Regions from separate parts of the Candidatus Aalborgicola defluviihabitans genome, predicted to be linked through region 1. Evidence: predicted binding sites of a transcription regulator. Region 1 holds the regulator's gene; each other region holds the start of a gene.
The links. Region 1 encodes FNR, which switches genes on or off when oxygen is low (the NO sensors DNR and NnrR bind a similar motif). Its sites were predicted from a motif close to TTGATNNNNATCAA; they were not measured.

Region 1 (8,088 bases):
CCGTGACCGGCACGCCCACCGCGTCCACCATGGCTTTGACGCAATCGGCAACCAATTGCGGCTCGGCCATCAGGCAGGCGCCAAAAGAGCCGCGCTGCACCCGCTCACTGGGGCAGCCGCAATTAAGGTTGATTTCGTCATAACCCCATTGTTCCCCCAGGCGGGCGCAGTGCGCCAAATCGGCAGTGTCGCTGCCACCGAGCTGTAGGGCCACTGGGTGTTCGTCCACGTTGTAGCGCAGGTGTCGCGCTACGTCGCCATGGATCAATGCGCCGGTGGTCACCATCTCGGTGTACAGCAAGGCGTGGCGACTGAGCAGGCGGTGAAAATAACGGCAATGCCTGTCAGTCCAATCGAGCATGGGCGCAACCGAGAGGCGGTGCGGATAGGCCTGAGGCCGGGTGGCAACGGAATTCAACAAGATCTCTTTAAAAATTGGGAAGTAAATGACCGGTATTAGGCGCAACACCTACAACGCGCGCAGCCTTTCAAGGGTAAATTATCCCCTCGCACCAAAACAGCAACCCTCGGCATCCGAAAAGCACCCATCACCATGAGCAAACTGTCGCTACTCGATCTTGGATTCTTCATCGCGGAATCCGAGGCAAGCCCCAAACACGTCGCTGGTTTGCTGATTTTCAAACGCCCGCCCAAATCGGGCGCGGCATTCGCCAAGAATCTGTACCGCGACTACCTGGCTGCCACTGCCGTCAAGCCACCGTTCAATCGCATCATCCAGTTCTCGCTCAATGCACTCCCACATTGGCGGGCCACTGACCATGTAGACCTGAACCAACATGTGTTCTTCCACACCATGCCCAAGGGGGAGAATGACCGCAAGGCCTTGTATGCCCTGGTCTGCAAGCTGCACACGCCCATGCTGGACCGCAGCCGCCCCTTGTGGGAGGTGCACGTCATCGACGGCCTGCCGGACGGCCAATTTGCGCTGTACCAGAAGATGCACCATGCTTACGCCGACGGCATCACCATGGCGCGCTGGACGGCCGAGTGCTACAGCAACTCTCCCTCCGACGTGGAACTCACCCCGGTGTGGACGCAAAAACATGGCGGCCACGGCAGCCGGGCCAAGCAGGAACTACTGGACCTCACCTGGAAGGAAGTCACCGGCAACACCCGCCGATTCCTGGGTATCGGGCGGTTGGCCGCCATGCTGTTCCTGGAGAGTATCAAGCTCACCAAAAACGCCATCGCCCTGCCGTTTGTGTCCAGCGCCAAGACACCACTAACGGGTCAGGTCACGTCGGGGCGGCAATTTGCCACAGCGGGTGTATCCATGAACCGGGTAAACGCTATCCGAACCCGTACCCGCTCTACTCTCAACCATATTGCCCTAACTTGCCTGGACGGTGCCCTGCGCCGCTATCTGGTGGACCAAGGCGTTGAACTGCGCCGGCCCATCACCATCCAGATGCCGGTCAACCTGCGCAAGGAAGGCGAAAAAACCGCTGGCAACAAGATTGGCATCATCCAGGTGGAACTGTCCCCGCCCACGGACGACCCCTATGTGCGTCTGCGCAACATTGGTTACAGCCTGCGCAATGTGCGCACCATGGTTGACAGCGTAGCGCCAGAGGCCATCGAGTCCTACACCATCATTACGGGGCTTGTAGCGCAAATTGCAGAAATGCTCAAACTCAGCAACAAGATGCCACCCATGGGCAATACGCTGGTATCCAACGTGCCAGGGCCCAAAGAGCACCTGTACATCCGTGGCGCGCGCATGGAGGAAATGCATCCCATCAGCACTTTGCCACCCAGCAATTTGCTCAACATCACCCTGTTCAGCTACGCCGGCGACCTGTTCTTCGGCCTGATTGCCACCGACGAGCTACCCAACCTGGAGCGCTTGGGCACTTACGTGCAGGAAGCCTTCACCGAACTGGAGCAGTCCGTAAGTGACGCCCACGCCTGAACTTAGGGCGTGATACACCATGGGGCGGCGTTGTGCGCCAACGCCATCCACAGCGCCCAACCAGAGCTGACCGCCAATGCGGCCCCGGCCAGACGCACGCCCCACTGACCGCTGCCCAGACGCGCTGGCGCGCCATTGAGGCGTAACCACAGCCACGGTCCAATGACCATGGTGACGCTGGTTCCCGCAGCAAACAAGGCCATCACCATGGCACCACCCAGAGTACTGCCCGCCAGTGCTGCCACCAACAAAGCCGAATACAACAAACCACAAGGCAACAGGGCCCAAGCCATGCCAATCACCATGGGCGCCCCCCGCCCTTGGTTAGCTGCAAATGCACGGGTGCGGGCCCAAACCCTCCGTGCCGTGCTTTCCAGCCAAACGGGCTGACGGGCCTGAAACAACAGCATCAACCCCAGCACCAATGCGGCGACGTGAAACAGGGACCAGACAGGGCGCAACGCAGCAGACTGCACGGTCAGCCAACCGAGGCCCTGCAGCGAAGCAGCAGCCAAGCCCCCGAGGATGGCGTAACCAATGATGCGACCCAATTGAAAGGTCCACAGGGCCGTATTCTTGTGGGGTCCAGCTGCCTGGCTGATACCGGCGCACGCCGCACCACACATGGCAACACAGTGGGGGCCGCCAGCCAAGCCCATGAGCAGCGCCGTCAGCGCCAGAGAAGATTGCATCGGCGCATGCTAAATGATCTTGGAAAACCGCGCCCGCGTGCGGTCGGTCTGCAGGTAGCGGTCAAACACCATGGCAACCGCGCGCACAAAGAACCAGCCCTGGGCCGTAACCTGAATGCCCGTGTCATCCACGGTCACCAGGCCTTGTTCCACCAGAGACTGCAGGTCTTCCAGCTCCCGGGTAAAGTAGTTGCGGCAATCGACAAGATAGGCCAGGTCAATGGATTCAAACAGAACTTGACCCTGGCACATCAACGACATGATCACGGCGCGGCGCACCAGATCGTCCCGCGACAGCGCCAACCCGCGCACCACTGGCAAACGACCCTGGTCGATCAGGTCGCAATACTCTTCAAGCGTCTTGGCGTTTTGGCTGTAGGTGGCGCCCACCCGGCCAATGGAGGACACGCCCAAACCAATCATGTCGCAAGCGGGTTGTGTGCTGTAGCCCTGGAAGTTGCGGTGCAGGCGTCCTTGGCGTTTGGCAATGGCCAATGCATCGTCAGGCAGCGCAAAGTGGTCCATACCCACGTACACGTAGCCCGCCGACAAAAAGGACACCAGGGAACGCGACAGCATGGCCACCTTGGCCGCCGCGTTGGGCAGCGTCTGCGCATCAATGCGCCGCTGGGGTTTGAAGCGCTCGGGCAAATGGGCGTAGGCATAGAGCGCAATGCGGTCTGGCCGCAACTGGTTGACCTGCTCCAACGTGCGGGCAAATGACTCAGGCGTCTGGCGCGGCAGGCCATAAATTAAATCAATGTTGATGGAGTCAAAGCCGCGTTTGCGCGCGGCGTCGATCAGTGCGAACACCTGCTCGGCCGGTTGCACCCGGTGCACCGCCTTTTGCACAGCGGGGTCGAAGTCTTGCACACCAAAACTCAGTCGGTTGAAACCGAGTTCCGTCAGGGTGTCCAGTCGGGCGGCATCTACCGTCCGTGGATCAATTTCTATGGAATATTCACCGCCTGGCGCCAGGGTGAAGTTGCGCCGCAACATGGCCATCAACTCGCGCAATTCATCGTCGCGCAGAAATGTCGGGCTGCCACCACCCAAATGCAACTGACTGATGGTCTGACCCTGGCCGATGTATTGGGTATGCAGGTCTACCTCGCGGCTGAGGTAACTCAGATACGATGCAGCCTTTTCGTGGTGCTTGGTGATGATTTTGTTGCAAGCACAGTAGTAGCACAGAGATTCGCAAAACGGAATGTGCACATACAGCGAAAGTGGCCGGGAGCGGGCGGCCAGGCCCGTGCGGCGCTGGGTTAGTGCCTGCACATAATCGTCGGTCGTGAAAGCCTCGACAAAACGGTCAGCCGTTGGAAAGGATGTGTATCGGGGACCAGGCACATCGAATCGACTCAACAATTCTTCGGGAACGATTTGAACTGGCACGCTCATGAAAACTCCGGACAAAACGGGCCCAACTTTGCAGCATTTCCTCCACGGTCCGCTTGATTTGAATCAAGAACAACTAAAGTGGGTAAACTGAGGGGGTCCAGATTTTGGCGCACGCTATGCTCGATCAACAACCCGCACCTCTACTCTGCCCCGAAACCAAGACTCAACCCGCCGTCAAGGGCGCAAGTAAAGTGGCTCCATTGATTGCACAAACCATCAAGGTCGCGTGTTCCAACTGCAATTTGCGCGAGTTGTGCATGCCCATGGGTTTGACCTCCGCGGAGATGGATCGTATTGAAGATGTGGTGGCCAGTCGGCGCAAGATCAAGCGTGGCACCACCCTGTTTCGTAACGGTGAAAAGTTCACCAGCTTGTATGCGATTCGTACCGGCTTCTTCAAAACCTGCGTGGCGTCTGAAGATGGACGCGACCAGGTAACGGGTTTTCAGATGGCTGGCGAGGTTATTGGCCTGGACGGTATCGTCAACGACCACCACACCTGCGATGCGGTGGCCCTGGAAGACGCGGAAGTCTGCGTCATGCCGTTTGACCGTATCGAAGAACTCTCACGGGAAGTCAACGCCTTGCAGCGCCATGTTCACAAGATCATGAGCCGCGAAATCGTCCGTGAAAACGGTGTCATGCTGCTGCTGGGCAGCATGCGCGCAGAAGAACGTCTGGCAGCCTTCCTGTTGAATTTGGTGCAACGCCTGCACGCCCGGGGATTCTCTCAACATGAATTGGTGCTGCGCATGACACGCGAAGAAATTGGCAGCTATCTAGGATTGAAACTGGAGACCGTGAGCCGCACATTCTCCAAGTTTGTAGATGACGGCATCATTGAAGTGAAGCAGCGCCATGTGCGCATCCTGAGTACCGATGCGCTGCGCGAAATCGTCAATACCAAGATGGGTGGCTAGCAGGATTCCTGCTTGGGGCAGCCGTCCGGACGCTGCGTGGGAGTCAGAGGGCAGCGGTTCACCTCAAAAGGCGACATGGACAGCAGACTCGTCAGTCCGCTTGACACAACCATGATGGCCCAGAAGACAAAGAATGCAATCGTGTAGGTACCCTGCCGGGACCAATCCAATGGCATGCCAAACCAATGCACATCTTGCGGGTCAACCATGCCAAAGACCAGCATCTCCAGCACCCCGGCCATCAGGAACGCTGGCCAAATTATCCACATCAATCGTTGTTGCAACATGGCTTACCTTTGAGGAGTATTGACACCGGTGGCGGCATGATTGCGCGCCTGCATGGCGGGCGCCAGGCTGGCCGGGTTGCCTTCCAGTGTCTTGTTGATTTCCAAGCCTTTTTGGTAATAATTTTCGTCAATCACCGGGTCCTTGCCCGACGCTGCCAGGTAAAACGTGTAAAAGGAGGCAACGACCACCAGCGCGGGGCCGGCAATCACCATCCAGACATGCCCGAATTTCCACCAGGGCGTTGCGGGAGTTGGTGCGGATTGAGACATAAATTTTCCTTAGCGAGGAACAATAAAAACTGATTTTTCAGTCACCTGGCCAGTGGAACCCTGGCCAGATATCTGGAAATGAATCGTGTGTGAACCCGCAGGTGCTGCATCATACGGCGCTTGCACGCGCACTGCTGTCCAACGGGATTGTGTGGGCTCTACCACAACGTCACCCTCTGTCACCACAACCAGCCCGGGCAGCCCGTCGGCGGCAATGGTAAAACGCTGCTCGGATTCCGTAGCATTCATGATCTGCAAGCGGTACACATTTTCGATCCGCCCGCCCTCCACAATTCGGGCCAGCACACCACGGTCACGCACCACATCCACCTTGAATGGCGTGCGCAACGTCAGGCTCACGACCATGGCCACAACGATGGCGGCCAAAATGCCGGAATAGATCAACACACGGGGGCGCAGCACATGGCGCAAAGTCTGGCCCCGCGTCCAATTTTGGGTAATGGCATTCTGCGTGGAATATTTGACCAACCCACGGGCGTAACCCAACTTGTCCATGACCGTGTCACACACGTCGGCACAGGCACCACAGCCTATGCACTCGTATTGCAGGCCCTTGCGGATATCAATGCCGGTAGGGCAAACCTGCACACACAGGCTGCAATCCACGCAGGCACCCAGGTTAAGTTTGGCCGGGTCAGCCTTTCGGGAACGGGCTCCCCGGGGTTCACCGCGCGCTTCATCGTAGGTGACGATAAGGGTATCGCGATCGAACATGGCGCTTTGAAAACGCGCATACGGGCACATGTGCTTGCACACCAGCTCACGCATGAAACCTGCATTGCCATAAGTGGCAAAGCTGTAGAAAAGAAACCAGAAAACCTCCCACGAGCCCAGCTGCCAGTGCACCACCGCACCTGCCAGTTCCTTGATCGGGGTGAAGTAGCCAACAAACGTCAGTCCCGTCCACAAGCCCACTCCAAGCCACAGTGCGTGCTTGGAAACCTTGCGCAGGATCTTGTCTTTGGTCCACGGGCCGCTATCACGGCGCATACGGGCGGAGCGGTCGCCTTCTGTGAACTTTTCCAACCATAGGAATATTTCTGTATAGACGGTTTGCGGACAGGCGTAACCGCACCACAAGCGCCCGGCCACTGCCGTAAAAAGAAACAACGCCAAGGCCGAAATGACCAAAATACCGGTCAGGTAGATGAAATCCTGGGGATACAGGACAAGGCCGAAAATGTAGAAGCGGCGCGCCCCCAGATCAAACAGCACAGCCTGGCGCTGGCCCCATTCCAGCCAGGGAAGGCCATAAAAGATCAGCTGGGTCAGGAACACCATGCCCCATCGCCAGTTGGAAAAAAATCCCGCTACGCTGCGCGGGTAGATTTTTTGGCGGGCTTCGTACAGCGAGACCATCACCCCATCGTCATCGTCGGCAGGGGGCGTTCCCCCCTTACCCGTGGCGGATACGATCGGAATGATCTTGCGCGGCGGTAATGCCCTGTCGTTCAAAATTTGATGCTTTCGCTACGAACGTTTAGTTAGCCTTGGCGTTGTTCGAATAGCCCCAAACATACGCCGCCAACACCCGAATTTGACCTTCGGTCAGACGTTCCTCTTGTGCGGGCATCTGGTTGACCTTACCGTTGTTGACCATGGCCATAATGGCAGCTTCGCCGAAGCCGTGCAGCCAGATGTTGTCAGTCAGGTTGGGAGCACCCAAAGCCTGATTGCCCTTGCCGTCCGTTCCGTGGCAGGCAGCACACACCACAAACTTGGACTTGCCCAACTCGGCACGAACCGAGTCGTGCGGACTGTTGGACAGGCTCAACACGTAATTGGCCACATTCTTGACATCGTCAGCTGTGCCCACGGCTGCAGCCATGGGAGGCATAACGCCCATACGACCCTTGGTGATGGTCTCCGTGATGTTTTCCGGAGAACCACCGTGAAGCCAATCCTTATCTGTCAGATTCGGAAATCCCTTGGAGCCGCGCGCATCAGAGCCATGGCACTGGGAGCAATTGTTCATGAACAAACGCTCGCCAATGGCGTGGGCCTGCGGGTCACGCGACACTTCTTCGATGGGCATCGCCGCAAACTTGGCATATAGCGGTGCCACCTCAGCATTGCCTTTGGCAACCTCGGCGTCATACTGTCCGATGGAGGTCCACTTGGTACTGCCGGTAAAGGTGCCCAGACCAGGATACAACACTAGGTACACAACGGCGAACACGATGGTGATGATGAACAGCCACACCCACCAGCGCGGCAGGGGATTGTTCATTTCACGCAGGTCTTCATCCCATACGTGCCCGGTGCTGTTGTCGCTTGCGGTCATGGCCTTGGCCTTGCCGCTGAACCACAGCAGAAGCGCGCAGGCAAGAATGCTCACCAGCGTGATGCCGGTCACATAGACCGACCAGAAGTTGCTTGTAAAGTCGCTCATTTCAAATCCTTAATGACGGGGTCAGTCCTGCTCGAAAGGCAGGTTGGCGGCTTCCGAGAAGTCGGATGCGCGCCGCTTGGACCACGCCCACCACACAATGCCGATAAACGTAACAAAGCTGGTCACAGTAGCTAGCGACCGCAGGGTGTTGACATCAAAGTCCATATTC
Region 2 (8,088 bases), on a different contig from region 1:
CTGAACCGGGCGCCACCGGGTTGGAGTTGCTGCTGAGCCTGACCCTCAAGTGGGCGCAAGACGCGGCCATTCCCCTGGGCCGGGCGCTGGCCACGGTGACCAGCCAGCCCGCTGCCGTGGTGGGTTCGGCATTTGGCCCCTTGGCGGCCAGTGTCGGGCGCCTGCAGGTCGGGGCTGAAGCCGACATTTGCGTGTTCGATCCCCAGGCTGCCTGGGTGGTGGAGCCATCGGCCCTGCGCAGCCAGGGCCAGCACACACCCTTTGGTGGCTACGAGTTGCCTGGGCGCGTGCGGGCTACGCTGGTGGGCGGACATCTTGCCTACGGCGGCTGATGCAGGAGCGGGCCGGGCGCCGTTGACGGGCGGAGCGATGGTGTGATGCGCCTGCGCGCGTGCTGGCGGCTGTTGCGAGTGGTCTGGCACATCCTGGTGGGCTTGGGCACCATCGTGCTGGTTTTTCCGCGCCTCTCTCCTGACAAACGCCATGCACGAATTCAGGCGTGGGCCCTCGAAATGCTTGCCTGCATAGCTATCACATTGGTAGTAAAAGGTAGCCCACCGGCCATTGGCCCGATGCTGCTGGCGGCCAATCACATCTCGTGGCTGGATATTGTGGTGGTCCACGCGGCCCGCCACTGCCGCTTTGTGTCCAAAGACGAAGTGGGTCGCTGGCCGCTGGTGGCGACGCTGGCCAATGCGGCGGGCACGCTCTACATCACCCGCGAGTCCCGGCGCGATGCCATGCGGTTGGTGCACCAAATGGCCCACTGTCTGCGCGACGGCGATGTGCTGGGCATCTTTCCGGAAGGCACTACGGGCGACGGCAGCACCCTGTTGCCCTTTCACGGCAACCTGTTGCAAGCGGCCATCTTGGCCGATGCACCGGTGCAACCCGTGGCGCTGCAGTTTGTGGATGGGTCTAGCGGTGCCATCAGCTTTGCGCCCTGCTATGTGGGCGACGATACCTTGCTGCAGTCACTCTGGCGCACCTTGTGCGCGGACAACGTGCAGGCGGTTGTGCAGTTCGGTACACCGGAGTTGGCCCAGGGCCGCGACCGCCGCGCTTGGGCAAGCGATCTGCGCACCACCATTACTAATTTGCGCAGTTAGCCTTCGCGCTTGAACGTGACCACGTGGTCCACCTGGAGGCGGATGCCAATCCATTCGCCAATGTGGTGGTCGTGGTGGCTGGGTACATGGGCTTGCACGATCTGGCCGCCAGCCAGGCGCAGGGTGTACAGAAATTCCGAGCCGCGAAACGCCTTGCGCACAATCTCGGCTTTGACTAGGGCATCGTCATCGTGCACGATATCGTCGGCGCGCAGCAGCACATCACACAAACCTGATTCGTAGGCTGAGGGCAGGGGGCATTCGGCGACGTTGCCAAGCTCGCCCAAGGCGGTGCGCACCACGGTTTGTCCATCCACGCTCACCAGCGTGGCCGGGGCGAACACGCCGTGACCGATGAAGCCCGCCACAAAGCGCGTGGCTGGGCGGTGGTAGAGCGAATAGGCGTCGTCCCACTGGTGCAGTTGGCCCTCGTGCATTACTCCAATCATGTCGCCAATGGCAAAGGCTTCGAGCTGGTCATGGGTCACAAACAGGGCCGTCGCCCCAGCCGCCTTGAGGATACCGCGCACCTCGTGCGCCAGGCGCTCACGCAGGTCCACATCCAGATTGGAAAACGGCTCGTCCAGCAGCAGCAGCTGCGGCCGTGGTGCCAGGGCACGCGCCAGCGCCACACGCTGTTGCTGGCCACCCGACAACTCGTGCGGGTGACGCTTTTGGGAGTCTGACAGGCCCACCCAATTCAACACCTCGGCAACGCGGGCTGCGCGCTCGGCGGCGGGCCAATCGTGGATGCCAAAGGCCACGTTGCGGCCCACGTCCAGATGGGGAAACAGCGCGTAGTCCTGAAACACCATGCCGATGCGCCGCTTTTCTGCTGCCACGTGGGTGCTTGCGCTGCTGACCACGTGCACGCCCAGCGCAATCGTTCCCCCGCTGGCGGTCTCCAGGCCGGCTACCGCGCGCAGCAGAGTGGTCTTGCCACAGCCGGAAGGGCCAATCAGCACACCGATGTCGCCGGCACGCAGGCCAAAGGACACCCCATCGACGGCGGCCTGCGCGCGACCCGTGTAGTGCACTTGCAGTTGGGAGACTTCCAGAAACATAGGCGGATTTTAGATGATTACAATTCTCATTTAGAACGAGCCACTGGTTCCATGCCCTCCTTAAAGTTGTCTTTTCCCTTTGTGTCGCGCTGGATGCTGCTGTTGTTCGTGGGTGTGCTCATGGCACCGGTCCTGTCGGTGGTGAGTGCCTGGCTTCCGATGGGTGAAGGTGCGGACGCGGCCATGGCCATCCTGCGGGAAATGGCATCCACTGTGCTGCCGGACTACGTGGGCACCACGTTGCTGCTGTGTGGGCTGGTGACGCTGGGCGTGGCATTGGTTGGGCTGTCCACTGCCGTGGCGGTCACCCTGTTCGAGTTTCCTGGGCGTCGCTTTTGGGAATGGGCGCTGCTGCTGCCTCTGGCCATGCCGGCCTATGTGGTGGCCTACGCCTATACCGATTTTTTGCAATTCAGTGGTCCGCTGCAGACCGGGCTGCGCAGTGTCTTCGGTTTGCAAGGCCGCGTATTTCCTGAAATTCGCAATGTACTGGGTGCCGCGTGGGTTTTTACTTTTACCCTCTACCCCTATGTCTATCTGCTGGCCCGCACTGCGTTGGGCGAGCGCACCGTGCACCTGATGGAAGCCGCCCGCTTGATGGGGGCACCATTGCGCCGGCGCTTGCGCGAAGTGGCTTTGCCGCTGGCGCGCCCGGCCGTAGCCGCTGGGGTGGCATTGGCACTGATGGAAACATTGGCCGACTTTGGCGTGTCCAGCTACTTTGGCATCCAGACCTTTACCGCAGGCATCTACAAAGCCTGGTTGTCCATGGACAACCGCATTGCTGCAGCCCAGTTGGCAACCCTGCTGCTGATTTTGGTGGCGCTGCTGCTGGGGTTGGAACGCCGGGCGCAGCGGCGCATGCGCTTTGCCGTGACCAAAGGCGCGCGCGCTGGTTCGGCCGATGCCCAGGCCGTGCGTCTGCAGGGCCACCGTGTGGTGGCGGTTTGGCTGTTGTGCCTGCTTCCCGTGGTGATGGGCTTTGTGGCGCCAGTGTTGTTCATGCTCAAGCCACTGATGGCGGAGTGGACGCAGCAGCCCTGGCCCCGGTTTATTGAATGGACGCTCAACAGCGTGCGCCTGGGCGCCATCACCGCAGCATTGGCGGTGGGAGTGGCGTTGTTGCTGGCCTTCAGTGCGCGGCGCAGCGCGCATTGGACGACGCGCGTTGCAACCCAGCTGGCGGGCCTGGGCTATGCCGTGCCCGGTGCTGTGGTGGTGGTGGGCCTGTTGCTGCCGGTGGGTTGGCTGCAGAGTTGGGCGCCTGATTGGCAACTGGGCTACTGGGTCACCGCCACGGTGATTGGCATTGTCTGGGCCTATCTGGTGCGTTTTTGCGCCGTGGCTCTGCAATCGCTGCAAAGCGGTTACGCGCGCCTGCCGCTGAGCCTGGACGATTCTGCCCGGATGCTGGGCGCCTCAGGCGCCCAAACGCTGGCACGGGTGCACTGGCCGTTGCTGCGCCGCTCGGTTGCTGCTGCTGCCTTACTGGTGTTTGTGGATGTGATGAAAGAATTGCCCGCCACCCTGGTGCTGCGCCCGTTCAACAGCGATACCCTGGCCGTGGTGGCGTACCAGCTGGCGCGCGATGAGCGACTGGGCGAGGCCGCATTGCCGTGTCTGGCGTTGGTGCTGGTCGGGTTGATTCCGGTCATCCTGCTCAACCGCACTTTGCGCACTTCTGCCCGCTAGTGCCATTGGGGCGCTGGTCGCCCTTGAACTGCTTCAATTTTTGCCCGGCAATTGTTGATGTATCTCAACAAATGCAAACTTACCAAAGATCAGGGATTACCCTCTGCTGCATTGCAGCGTACATTTTTGCCATGGACTCAATTGAGCCCTTTTTTCGGTAACTCAAGTCAAGAAGGACACATCCCATGGCAGCAGTAGCAGAGGAAATGGAAATCAAGAAAACCCCGTTCGTCATCGAATGGCGGGACGGTTTCAAGATCGGCGTGGCACAGGTAGACCAGGAGCATCGCCACCTATTTACCTTGGTGCGGGCGCTCAACCTGGCCAGTGTGGACCAGACGGTGGAAGAGCTGCTGGATTACGTGGTCACCCACTTTTCCAACGAGCAGGACATGATGGAAAAGAGTGGTTACCCTGCTTTTGAACAGCACCTTAAGCTGCACGAAGAGTTTGCCGGACAGGTAGCCGACTTTTTGGGTAGCGGCTCCGACTGGACGGAAGACCGCGTACAGGAGTTGCGCCGATTCCTGAACAAGTGGCTGATCGGCCACATCATGACCCACGACCTGCGTTTTGGTAAATGGCATGCCAGCCATGCGGCGCAGAATGCAGCTGCTTTGCGTGTTGCGGCACAGCCTAGCGGCTTCTTTGCCCGCCTGTTTGGCAGCAAAAAACAGTCCGGTCAGGGCATCACTTCGACGTATTCGTAAACCGCGCAGTCCATGATCTGCTTGCGCACCGGCAGCGTGGCCTGCTCAAACCAGGCCTGCGGGTTGCGTTTGTCGATTTCCTGACCCATGAAGCGGATCAGGTCGCAAATGGGTTCCACCACGTTGGCGCGGTAGCGCAGGTCGTTCTTCACATAGCCCAGGTACATGTTCTTCATGCAGTTGCCCCGGCACCAGGCGTAGGCCTCGCAGCTATGGCAGGGCATGGCTGGGTCTTGCTGTAACGGGCTCTTTTGCAGCCAATTGGTTTTGACGTCGCCCATCTTCATGGCCGGGGCGTACATCATGTCCGGGCAAGGGTAAATCTCGCCGTTGGGCATCACGTTGAGCAGGTGGGTGGAGACGCGGCATTGCGTGGCCCCGGCATACAGCTCTTGTGCCCGGGTGGGGAACAGCTTGTTGCGAACCATGCCCATCAGCGGAATCAGCGGGTAGAGCACATCGGTGCGGGAGAAGAATTTGTCGATCAGTTGCACCAGCACCGCTTTGCGCTTGTCCACCGAGTCGCCCGCGTACATTTCGTCGGCGACAAACTGCCAGTACAGGTAGTCAAACGGCGTGCCCTCAGACACCAGTTCGTCCAGCTCTTCAAAACAGGTGTCGGGGTTGCCCCACGTGACGCGGGCGGTGATGGAGCCGCCAATGTGTTCACGCACCTCGGTCAGGTTTTTGATCACCTGGCGGTAAATGCCCTTGCCCCGGTAGCCGTCGGTGGTGGCTTGTCCACCATCAATCGAGGCCAGCACGTTGGACAGGCGGTTCAGCGCCCATTCGGGCAGGTGGTCGATCAGCGTGGCGTTGGTCTGCAACTGAAAGCGGAATTTGGGAAAACGCTGCATTACCTCCAGCATCAGCGGCTTGTTGAGCGTAGGCTCGCCGCCGTAGAAGGTGACGTACACCTCTTTGCCCTGCAGGTGCTTGTCCACAAATGCGACCAACTGCTCAATGTCGTATTCCACGTGCACCTGCGAGCCCAGCACGTCGCCCACACCCAGTGAGCAGTAACTGCACTTCAGGTTGCATTTGAGGGTGGTGAGCAGTTGCAGCTCAACCCGACCGCCCACGATGGGATTGGGGTGCGATTCAGGAATCGTTTGGCCGGCTTTGGCGGGCAAAAAGTGGATGGGAGTTTCGGTGTGCATGGTGTGGCGGTCAAAAGGCGTTGGGCGCCGATGGTAAGCGCTGGATGCCGTAATCCGCAGTTCAAATGCCTGTTTCTGCACATTGTTTGACCCAGTCGGGGTTGTGCCGGGCATGGGTGGGTCGCGGTGGCCGGAAACTTATAAGCTTTTCCGACCTCTAGCCCTCGTGGAATAGGGCGATTTCGCTATTGTTTTTGTAGTGTGCCATTTGCTGGCAAAACCTGCTGTTCTGCCCGGCATGCCGCAGGGCGGGGAGGGGTGGTCCCGCTGCCCGGAATCGAACCAGGATCTAGCACTTAGGAGGCACTCGTTCTATCCATTGAACTACAGCGAGACTGGCTGCATTGTAAGGGCCACCGCCTCAATCGTAGGGCAGCGTAAAGATCAGGTCGATGGCGCTTTGCTCGCCCGTCTGGGCGCGGACCGTGACGCGGCGCGACAGGTCATAAAAGATATAAAGCGTGCCCAGGATGCCGCTCAGGCTGCGTTCGTAGGCCACGTAAAAATCACGCGACAGGCGCTTGCCCAGCACCACTGTGGTGGCGTCGGCGCTGGTGGCGCCGCCGCGTACGGACAGTTCATCCAGCCCGATGGCGTCCCCCAGACTTCCCGTTGGGGTCTTGCCATTGCCCCGCAGCAGTGCCAGTGCGGCCTGTTGCAGCATGGCCGTCTCTGCTCCGCCGTTCGCGGCGGCGCGTCCCAGAATCAGCCACGAAAGTTTTTCGGCATCGGGCAAGTCGGGCTCGGCATAGAGCCGGGCCACAGGCGAGCGTGCCGTTCCCCTGATCTGAACCCCGACGCGTTGCTGCAGGTTGGGACGAATCGCCAGGATGTCGAGATACGGGTTGTTGTAGGGGCCGGCAAACCGGAGCACGCCTTGTTCAATGCTGAGCAGCTGGCCATAGGCCCGGTACGTGCCACCCACCGTGGCCAGCTCGCCGGTGAGACGGGGCGTGAGGTCGACTCCGGCACTGCGCAATTCCAGGTTGCCAGCCAGCCGGGTGACAAGTCCGCTACCGCGCACCAAAAAGTTGGGCCCCAGGTCCAGGGTGATGGCCACATCGGGTAACACGCGTGGGCTCTTGGTTGCTGGGGTTGTGGCGGTTGTTTTGGCCACTGTCGCAGGTGCCTGTGGGTCGGCGGGTGCCCGCACCACCACATCGTCGCCCAACCGGGGCGCGGTGTCTTCCGGCAGGATAAAGAGAGCCTGGTCGGCCTTGAGGTTGCCGCGAATGGCCAGTTTGGTGTCATTCAGGCGCGCGGTCAGCGTGCCTGATACCACCAGGTTGCGGTCGGCCCGGGCGCTGACGCGCAGAGCCAGGGCGGTGGCATCCAGCTCCATGCGCACGTGCTGTAACGCACTGGCGCTGGCTGCAGTATCGCCGCCAGTGGAAGGTACCCATACGACCGAGCCCTTGACGCGGAGCAGGCCTCCGTTGGCGCCGCCCGCACCGAGCAGGGTGAAGTCGTCAATGTCCAGGCGCTGCCCGTCTAGCGTGGCGCGCAGTGACCCTTGGCTGAAATCCAGTCCATCCACCACTGAGCGCACGGCCAGATCCTGCGCCACCAGGTTGCCGCGCCATTGGGGTGCATTGCGGGTGCCCGACAGCACGGCGTCGGCGTCGAGTGAGCCGCGCAGTCGCCAACCCGGCGGGGCGAGCAGAGACCAGATTCCCACGGGAGGCAACTGCGCCTTGATGGTGGCACCCACGGCTGCGTCTGCGGGCCAGTTCCAGGAGCTGTCCTGGCGCTGCAGGCGGGTGTTGAAATCTGCCTGGGCCTTGCCGGCCCGTTCGCTGTCCCAGCGCAGGCTGGCGGTTAGCTGGTCGCCCTCGGCGGTGACCACCAGACGTGCCTCGCGCACCCCTGCGGCTAAGCTGCTGGCACCCGCTTCGGTCTGCAACAACAAGTCGCCGCTGGTGCGTTCCAGCGTGGCGTGCAGGCGCAAGGTTTCGGCGCTGGTGGCGTCCCATGCTCCACCAAACAACACGTCGCCACGCAAGCCCAGGTTGGCCATCTGGGTTTGACCGAGTAGATCCAGCCAGGCCAGCGGCAGGTCCGCAACGCGGCCCTGCGTGCGCCATTCGGTGCGCGCGCCAAGGCGTCCACTGGCCGTTTGCTGGGACCAGCGGGCGGGTTGCCAGCTTACCAAGGCAGAGCCCGGCACCGGCCCGCTCAAGCGAGCAGAGCCTGCCGACGTCTGCAGTGTGTGGGTTGTGCCGATTTGCTTGCTGTTGAACGTGACAGGGTCGCTTAACTGCAGGGTCCAGGTGCCAGGCTTCATGCGGTCCTGCGCTGTCAATTGGGCGGTATCCAGCAACGCTTGCCAGGCGCCTTCGCCCAGGCGCCCTCC
Region 3 (8,088 bases), on a different contig from region 1:
GCTGCCAGGTTGGCGCTGACGAAAGTTTTACCGACACCACCCTTGCCGCTGGTGATCGCCACCGTGCGAGCCAACCTCGTGGTACTGGGCGTGGTGCTGGATGGGGTAGATGTTGCAGATGTGGACATGGAGGCCATCATTCCGTGGTGTTGGGTTCAGGTTGAGTCAAGCCAGCAAACAGCAGGCCCTTCTCTTCAGCGCTCACCACGGTGAGCGGTGGCATTTCCAGACAAGTCTGGTTACGGCCATTGGCCTTGGCTTTATAAAGTTGCTGGTCAGCCCGTTCGGTCCACAAGACCGCTGATGAGCGAACCCACTGTGGGGCAAAGGCGCCTCCTAGGCTGATCGTGACCGACAAGGTCTCTCCACCGATGATGGCCACATCCTTGGTCGCCACTTTTTTGCGAATCCGCTCCGCCACAGTCTGACCAAAAGCCGGCGGGCAATTGGGCAAGATGATGGCAAATTCTTCTCCGCCTACCCGTGCCACGGTGTCCATGGGACGCACGCAGTCTTGCAAGGCCCCAGCCACCGCCTTGATGACCTCGTCGCCCGCAGCATGGCCGTGGGTGTCGTTGACCTTTTTAAAGTGGTCAATGTCCAGCACCAGCAGCAAAGCGGGCTCGCCGTTACGGGCAACCCGGTCCACTTCTCGGTTGATGGCGGCTTCGAACTGGCGGCGGTTGGCCAGGCCAGTCAAAGCGTCCCGGCTGGAGACGTCACACAAACCGTCCAAGATGGCTTGCAACCACTCGGTTGTGCCAGGTTGGGCAGCGGCGGGCGCCACCCAGCCAGCTTGGCTGAGCAGATTGAGGGCCACCTCCAGGCGCAACCCCCTCAGAGGCTGCGTCCTGAACGGGTTCTGAATGAGGATGCATGGAGGCGATGATGGACTCCACTGAGGTGAACTGATCCATGACCAAGTCTAGCAGGACGCCTGTTGGCAAAGGCCGGATATGAGGGGCTTTACCCCAGGAAATCCAAGCGCAACAACACCTTGGCAACAGGCATCCTGTGATGAGCGGATGGACTCAAGACCACCCGGGGATGACCGATATCCCAATGGGCGCCTATCTCAGTCACCCGTGTTGGCTTTTTACATTGTGATTTCAAATGGCTATTTCCATGGCGGACACCACCTCTCAGACCGTTGACCGGGAGTTCAATTTCTCGGACCGCGACTTCGAGCGCGTGCGCAAGCTCATCTACGGGCGGGCCGGCATCAGCCTGAACGATGGCAAACATGCCATGGTTTACAGCCGCCTGTCACGGCGCCTGCGTGAGACAGGCCACCAGTCTTTTGATGCCTATTTGCAATGGTTGGAAAACGTCACGGGCCCTCAAGGGGACCAGGAATGGCAAGAATTCACGAATTGCCTGACCACCAACCTGACCTCCTTCTTCCGCGAAGAGCACCACTTTCACACCCTGGCCGAGCACCTGAAAAAGCGTGGCGCACAGCCAACCCGGATCTGGTGCTGTGCCTCATCCACCGGTGAAGAGCCCTATTCGCTGGCCATCACTGCCGCGGAAAACCTGGGCCTTCACGCCCCGGTCAAGATCATTGCCAGTGACATTGACACCAACGTGCTGGCGACCGCCTCACGTGGCGTCTATGACGCCAACACCCGAGGCCTGGATGCCCAGCGCTTGCGCACTTTCTTTTTGCGCGGCAAAGGCAATAACTCAGGCTCCATCCGAGTCAAGCCAGAGCTGGCCCGCATGGTCGAGTTCCGCCCCTTCAATTTGATGCAGACGCAATGGCAATTGGGCGAGCCCTTTGACATCGTGTTTTGCCGCAACGTGATGATCTATTTCGATGCCCCCACGCAGCGCAAGGTGCTGGAGCGCATTCACAAAGTCATGAAACCCCAGGGCATGTTGTTTGTGGGGCATTCCGAGAATTTCACAGAGTCGCGCGACCTCTTCCAGCTACGCGGGAAGACGGTTTACGACCGGGTTTGAATAAGCCAGGAGACAAGGGACAGACATGATCAGCACCTCCTCTTTGAGCACCGCCCGCCCCGCAGGGGGCTTGGCCGCTAGCGCACTGGCAGGCTCCCCAACGGGCGGGATCTTGGCCAGCTCTGGCTTGAACGCCCGCCGTGACCGGCTGGAGCGTTTGAAGGTCCGCATCCCGAAACCGGGTGAGGCCTCGTTCTTCTTTTACGACGCGCACTTTCAGGCTGAAGCTGTGAAGGTGCTGCCCGGTGAGTACTTCGTATTCAACGAAGACGTGTTGATCATGACCACGCTGGGCTCGTGCATTGCCACCTGCCTGTGGGACCGCCAAGCCAAGATTGGCGGCATGAACCACTTCATGCTGCCCGACAACGGTGGCGGCGCCAGTGATTCCGGCCGCTACGGCTCGTACGCGATGGAATTGCTGATCAACGAAATGCTCAAGATGGGCGCATCGCGCATGACGCTGGAAGCCAAGGTATTTGGTGGCGGCGCAGTGATCAGCGGCATGAACAGCATCAACGTGGGCGAGCGCAATACCGCCTTCGTGATGGAGTACCTCAAAACCGAACGCATCCCAGTTGTATCGAAGGATGTGCTGGAAATCTACCCACGCAAAGTGTGTTTCTTCCCGCATAGCGGCAAAGCCATGGTCAAGCGCCTGGCCCCGACCAATCCGGACGCCATCGTTCAGCAAGAACGCATCGCCGCACAAAAGGTGGCGCCGGCTTCGACGGGTGGCGGTTCCATCGATTTGTTCTGATTATTAAGGAGAGACACCATGGCCAAAACACGCGTGATCGTGGTGGACGATTCAGCACTGGTTCGCAGCATGCTGACAGAGATCATCAACCGACAGCCGGACATGGAATGCATTGCCGCAGCGGCGGACCCCCTGGTCGCCCGCGAGATGATTCGCAACATGAACCCGGACGTCATCACCTTGGACGTAGAAATGCCCCGCATGGATGGCATCGACTTCTTATCCAAGCTGATGCGCCTGCGCCCGATGCCGGTGGTGATGGTGTCCACACTGACCGAGCGCGGCGCCGATGTCACGTTGAAGGCGCTCGAATTGGGTGCCATCGACTTTGTCGCCAAACCCAAAATTGGCGTGGCCGATGGCTTGCGCCAACTGGCCGATGACATCACCGACAAGATCCGGATTGCATCCAAAGCACGTATCAATCGCTTGCATGCGCCTGCGCCAAACGCGGCAACAGCCACGGCGCCCGGTGCCCCTGCCGTCAAACCCACTGGCGGGGCCACGATGGGCCGCCTGTCGACAGAAAAGCTGGTGTTCATTGGTGCCTCCACGGGTGGCACCGAAGCCACCAAGGAAGTGTTGATGGCCTTGCCTGCGGACTTCCCTGGCGTGGTGATCACACAGCACATGCCACCCGGCTTCACCCGCAACTACGCGGCGCGCCTGGACAGCCTGTGCAAGATCAGCGTCAAAGAAGCGCAAGACGGCGAGCGGATTTTGCCGGGGCATGCCTACATTGCCCCAGGTGGTTTGCACTTGAGTGTGGAACGATCAGGCGCCAACTACATCGCCCGTGTGCAAGATGGCGAGCCCGTGAACCGCCACAAGCCCAGCGTGGAGGTGCTGTTCAAATCAGCCGCACGTGTGGTGGGCCCCAACGCCCTGGGCATCATGCTGACAGGCATGGGCGCCGACGGTGCCAAGGCCATGCGCGAAATGCGTGATGCGGGCGCCTACTGCGTGGCCCAAGACGAAGCCAGCTGCGTCGTGTTTGGCATGCCGCGTGAAGCGATTGCTGCGGGCGCCGTTCAAGAGGTCCTGCCTTTGAACAAGATCGCCAACCACGTGGTGGATCATCTGCGCGCCACCGTGGGCCAGGCACTCAGCCGCGTTTGAGTTTTCAGGGGCGGCCCACAAACAGCATCAAGGTCGGCCCCACACCGGGGCTGGTCGCCACCGCTGTGTACACCGGCCCAAAGGCCGTATCGGCCCCAAGATACAGACTCAAGCCCTTGCGTTTGGCACCGTGCCAAACGTCTTGAGGGCGATCCCAGGCATTGCCCACTTCAACGCTGGCGCCCACAAACACGCCACGCGTCAAAGCCAGGTCTGTCACCCGAATCTGATAGCCCAGCCTGACCAGAGCCAATTGCGCGCCACTGACTTGGAATGGCGTGTAGCCCGACAGTTGCTGAAAGCCACCCAAGCCCCAACGCGGGACCTGACGTTGCACACCGTCAGACAAGGCCAGAATGCCCGTACCCTTGCAGGGTGTGGGTTCCCCACGATCGCGCAAACTGCCCTTGCAAGTCCATGTACCGCATTTCGCCATCACGGGCATAGCCGGTCTGCACGTCATCACGAGACAAGCTCTTGCCTTGCATCCAACGCCCTTCCAGGCGCCAGCCACCTGTTGGGAAGTACGCATGGTCCAACTGATCAAACACCATGCGCACGCGCCAGCCTTGCTCCCGCCAACGACGGCTGCCGGACAGCGCCTGGGATTGGGCTGAGATCAATGTAGGGTCATCACGCCACGACTCATCGATCCAACCCAGACGCCATTCACCCAGCTCACGCCAGTTCACACCGGCTTCTAAAGCGCCTCCGGTTGAACTGCGGTCGATGCTGGCACTGAGCGCACCATTGGGGTCCTCAAAGTATGACAAGGTGCGCCGCTGCGTCACGGCCGATGCGGCAATGAACCCGCTGAGCCCATCTGGCAAACGCCACTCCATCGGGCGATACCACTCCGTGCCAAGTGCAGGGGACGTTCCCAAACGCAAAAAATTGCGCCACTCACTGCCGTGTGAATCCAGCCAATGGCGGTTGTGCACCAGCTTCAAATTGAACGCACTGCGGCCCTGGTTGTCGGCACTGAAGTCCAAGCCCATTTGCAGGTAATCCGGCCCCCAGGGCTTGTCTTCCAGGTCAAAAACCAAGCCCTCCCCTGCGGGTGTACGAACAAGGCGGTAATCGGTGCGTTGATAGTCACCCGTGGCGGCCAACACCGTGATGTCTCGTTCAGCCTTGGCCAAATCAAACACGTCACCCGGCTGACTGGACAAGACATCCGATCGAACCTGCGGTTGCGTCAATTTGGAGCCTTCAAAATTCACGAAGGCCAAGGGGGCTGGCGTGGCCTCACGCTGCTTGCGCAGCGCTTTCCAAGCCTCGTACTCAGTCTCACTGAGCTTGAGGTCTTGCATGCGCAGCACCAAGGCTTCTGCCTGCAACTCACCACGCAGCATGAACTCGCGAGCCTTGTCGAAATCCGCCGCCGTCAGGCCATCCAACTCTGGCGCAATCAACACATCATCCGCATGCATCAAGCGCAGACTTTGCTGCACGTTTTGCTCAGTCAGGATGTTGATCATCTGACTGGTCACGCCTGTGAGCGAATTCAATGTCTCACGCTTGGACAAAGGCGTGCCGATGTTGACCACGATCAGGCGCTGCGCCCCCATCGACCTGGCCACATCCACTGGCGTGTTGTTGACCAGACCACCATCGCCCAGGATACGGCCGTTGACCTCCAAGGGAGAAAACACCCCCGGCACCGACATGCTCGATCGCAGTGCCGTGGCCAAATCGCCATCGTGCATGATCACGGCTTGGCCAGACTCCATGTCGGTGGACACGGCGCGAAACGGCGTGGGCAACTGATCAAAATCTTTGACCTGACGGGCCGACAAGGTCAGGCGCCGCAAATGCGCCTCCAGGCCACGACTGGATACCGAACCCAGGGGTGCCCTCAAACCATCCGCTCCGATACCGATTTCAATCAGAGGTGAGACCTCAAAGTCTTGCTCTTTGCGGCGCTGAGACAAATCGCGCCGATCCACCCGGGTGGCGAACACATTGTTCCAGTCCAGCTTGAGGACTTCGGCCTCGACATCCTGGGCGGACAGGCCACTGGCATACAAGCCCCCCACGATCGCACCCATGGAGGTGCCAGCAACCACATCCACCGGAATGCGTTCACGTTCCAGCACTTTGAGCACCCCGACGTGGGCCAGTCCTCGGGCCCCACCACCTGACAGAACCAATCCGATTTTGGGCCGTGCTTGGGCATGACTCGCGCCTGACCCACCGAGTGCACAGGCCAACAACACTCCAGACAACAGGAATCGGGACACGGGATTCATCTGAACATTGTGCCTGCTCAAAGTCCCCTTCCAGGGACAACGCGCAGCGTCACGAAACTTGATTTGAATCAGGATGTGCCTGCAGCTTTAGGAGTCAGATAGCACTTAATTAGACCGCTGGAGCACAACGATGCAAGCTTTGAAAGACTTCCTGACCACTGACTACGGCCTGATGAGCTTGGCTGGCCTTGCCTTCATGTTCGCCATGCTGGGTTACATCGCTCGTTTCGTAGCGCGTCACGTCAAGGAAGACACCGAAGCCCATGAGCGCGAACTGCGAGCCAAAGCCAAGGCTTGAATCCCCTTCGCCCATGAAAAAAGCCTCCCATCGGGAGGCTTTTTCGTTAGCGCTTTGGCACGCTGGGCGAAAGCGGCTTTCGCCGCTTTCTGATGAGCATTACATGCCCATGCCGCCCATACCACCCATGCCGCCCATGTCAGGCATACCGGCAGGAGCGTCGTCCTTAGGCGATTCCGAGATCATGCACTCGGTGGTCAGCATCAGCGAAGACACCGAAGCGGCGTTTTGCAGAGCTGTACGGGTCACCTTGGTTGGATCCAGGATGCCCATTTCGATCATGTCGCCGTAGGTGTCGTTGGCAGCGTTGAAGCCGTAGGTGCCCGAACCGCTCAGCACGGCGTTCACAACAACCGAAGGCTCGCCACCGGCGTTGCCCACGATTTCGCGCAGAGGGGCTTCGATGGCCTTGAGCACCAGCTTGATGCCAGCGTCTTGGTCAGCGTTGTCACCCTTGATGGTGCCAGCAGCTTGCTTGGCACGCAGCAGAGCCACGCCACCGCCAGGAACCACGCCTTCTTCCACAGCAGCGCGAGTAGCGTGCAGGGCGTCTTCAACGCGGGCCTTCTTTTCCTTCATTTCGACTTCGGTGGCAGCGCCAACCTTGATCACGGCAACGCCGCCAGCCAACTTGGCCACGCGCTCTTGCATCTTTTCACGATCGTAGTCGCTGGTGGCTTCTTCGATCTGGATGCGGATTTGCTTGACGCGAGCTTCGATGTCAGCAGCTTCACCAGCGCCGTCGATGATGGTGGTGTTTTCCTTGCCCACTTCAACGCGCTTGGCTTGACCCAGGTCAGCCAGAGTGACCTTGTCCAAAGCCATGCCGACTTCTTCAGCGATGACCTTGCCGCCAGTCAGGATGGCGATGTCTTCCAGCATGGCCTTGCGGCGGTCGCCGAAGCCAGGAGCCTTCACAGCCACAACCTTCAGGATGCCGCGGATGGTGTTCACGACCAAAGTAGCCAGGGCTTCGCCGTCGACTTCTTCAGCAATGATCAGCAGTGGGCGGCCAGCCTTGGCAACTTGCTCCAGGGTAGGCAGCAGGTCACGGATGTTGGAGATCTTCTTGTCGTACAGCAGCACGAAAGGGTTGTCCAACAGAGCGGCTTGCTTCTCTGGGTTGTTGATGAAGTAAGGCGACAGGTAGCCGCGGTCGAATTGCATACCTTCGACAACGTCCAGCTCGTTGTTCAGGCTCTTGCCGTCTTCAACGGTGATGACGCCTTCCTTGCCGACCTTGTCCATGGCGTTGGCGATGATTTCGCCGACGTCGGAATCAGAGTTGGCAGAGATGGTGCCAACTTGAGCGATTTCCTTGGAGGTGGTGGTGGGCTTGGATTGCTTCTTCAGCTCGGTGATCAGGGCTGCAACAGCCTTGTCGATACCGCGCTTCAGGTCCATGGGGTTCATGCCAGCGGCCACGTACTTCATGCCTTCGCGCACGATGGCTTGAGCCAGCACGGTAGCAGTGGTGGTGCCGTCACCAGCGTTGTCAGAAGTCTTGGAAGCAACTTCCTTGACCATCTGAGCGCCCATGTTCTGCAGCTTGTCTTTCAGTTCGACTTCCTTGGCCACGGACACACCGTCCTTGGTCACGGTAGGGGCGCCGAACGAGCGCTCCAGAACCACGTTACGGCCCTTAGGGCCCAGGGTCACTTTGACTGCGTTGGCCAGGATGTTCACACCCTCGA

Region 2: the regulator FNR is predicted to act here: its motif matches at 3,920-3,933, upstream of IPI80_RS19220 (bacteriohemerythrin).
Region 3: the regulator FNR is predicted to act here: its motif matches at 6,155-6,168, upstream of IPI80_RS15095 (DUF3149 domain-containing protein).

What each region holds. Positions count from the first base shown of each region.
Region 1 covers NZ_JADJKN010000008.1:221,714-229,801, forward strand. The annotation lists gene dusA (tRNA dihydrouridine(20/20a) synthase DusA) at 1-418, opposite strand, end outside; gene IPI80_RS11420 (wax ester/triacylglycerol synthase domain-containing protein) at 554-1,933, shown strand; gene IPI80_RS11425 (sulfite exporter TauE/SafE family protein) at 1,936-2,625, opposite strand; gene hemN (oxygen-independent coproporphyrinogen III oxidase) at 2,635-4,029, opposite strand; gene fnr (fumarate/nitrate reduction transcriptional regulator Fnr) at 4,230-4,949, shown strand; gene IPI80_RS11440 (hypothetical protein) at 4,946-5,236, opposite strand; gene IPI80_RS11445 (FixH family protein) at 5,240-5,506, opposite strand; gene ccoG (cytochrome c oxidase accessory protein CcoG) at 5,516-6,982, opposite strand; gene ccoP (cytochrome-c oxidase, cbb3-type subunit III) at 7,008-7,919, opposite strand; gene IPI80_RS11460 (cbb3-type cytochrome oxidase subunit 3) at 7,941-8,084, opposite strand.
Region 2 covers NZ_JADJKN010000024.1:94,401-102,488, forward strand. The annotation lists gene IPI80_RS19200 (dihydroorotase) at 1-332, shown strand, start outside; gene IPI80_RS19205 (lysophospholipid acyltransferase family protein) at 375-1,109, shown strand; gene IPI80_RS19210 (ABC transporter ATP-binding protein) at 1,106-2,173, opposite strand; gene IPI80_RS19215 (ABC transporter permease) at 2,267-3,865, shown strand; gene IPI80_RS19220 (bacteriohemerythrin) at 4,051-4,575, shown strand; gene IPI80_RS19225 (radical SAM protein) at 4,548-5,735, opposite strand; tRNA gene IPI80_RS19230 (tRNA-Arg) at 5,995-6,069, opposite strand; gene IPI80_RS19235 (translocation/assembly module TamB domain-containing protein) at 6,097-8,088, opposite strand, start outside.
Region 3 covers NZ_JADJKN010000016.1:4,528-12,615, reverse strand. The annotation lists partial or broken gene IPI80_RS15130 (MinD/ParA family protein) at 1-140, opposite strand, end outside; gene IPI80_RS15125 (GGDEF domain-containing protein) at 137-820, opposite strand; gene IPI80_RS15120 (CheR family methyltransferase) at 1,126-1,965, shown strand; gene cheD (chemoreceptor glutamine deamidase CheD) at 1,991-2,725, shown strand; gene IPI80_RS15110 (protein-glutamate methylesterase/protein-glutamine glutaminase) at 2,744-3,844, shown strand; gene IPI80_RS15105 (hypothetical protein) at 3,849-4,181, opposite strand; gene IPI80_RS15100 (patatin-like phospholipase family protein) at 4,186-6,096, opposite strand; gene IPI80_RS15095 (DUF3149 domain-containing protein) at 6,227-6,394, shown strand; gene groL (chaperonin GroEL) at 6,494-8,088, opposite strand, start outside.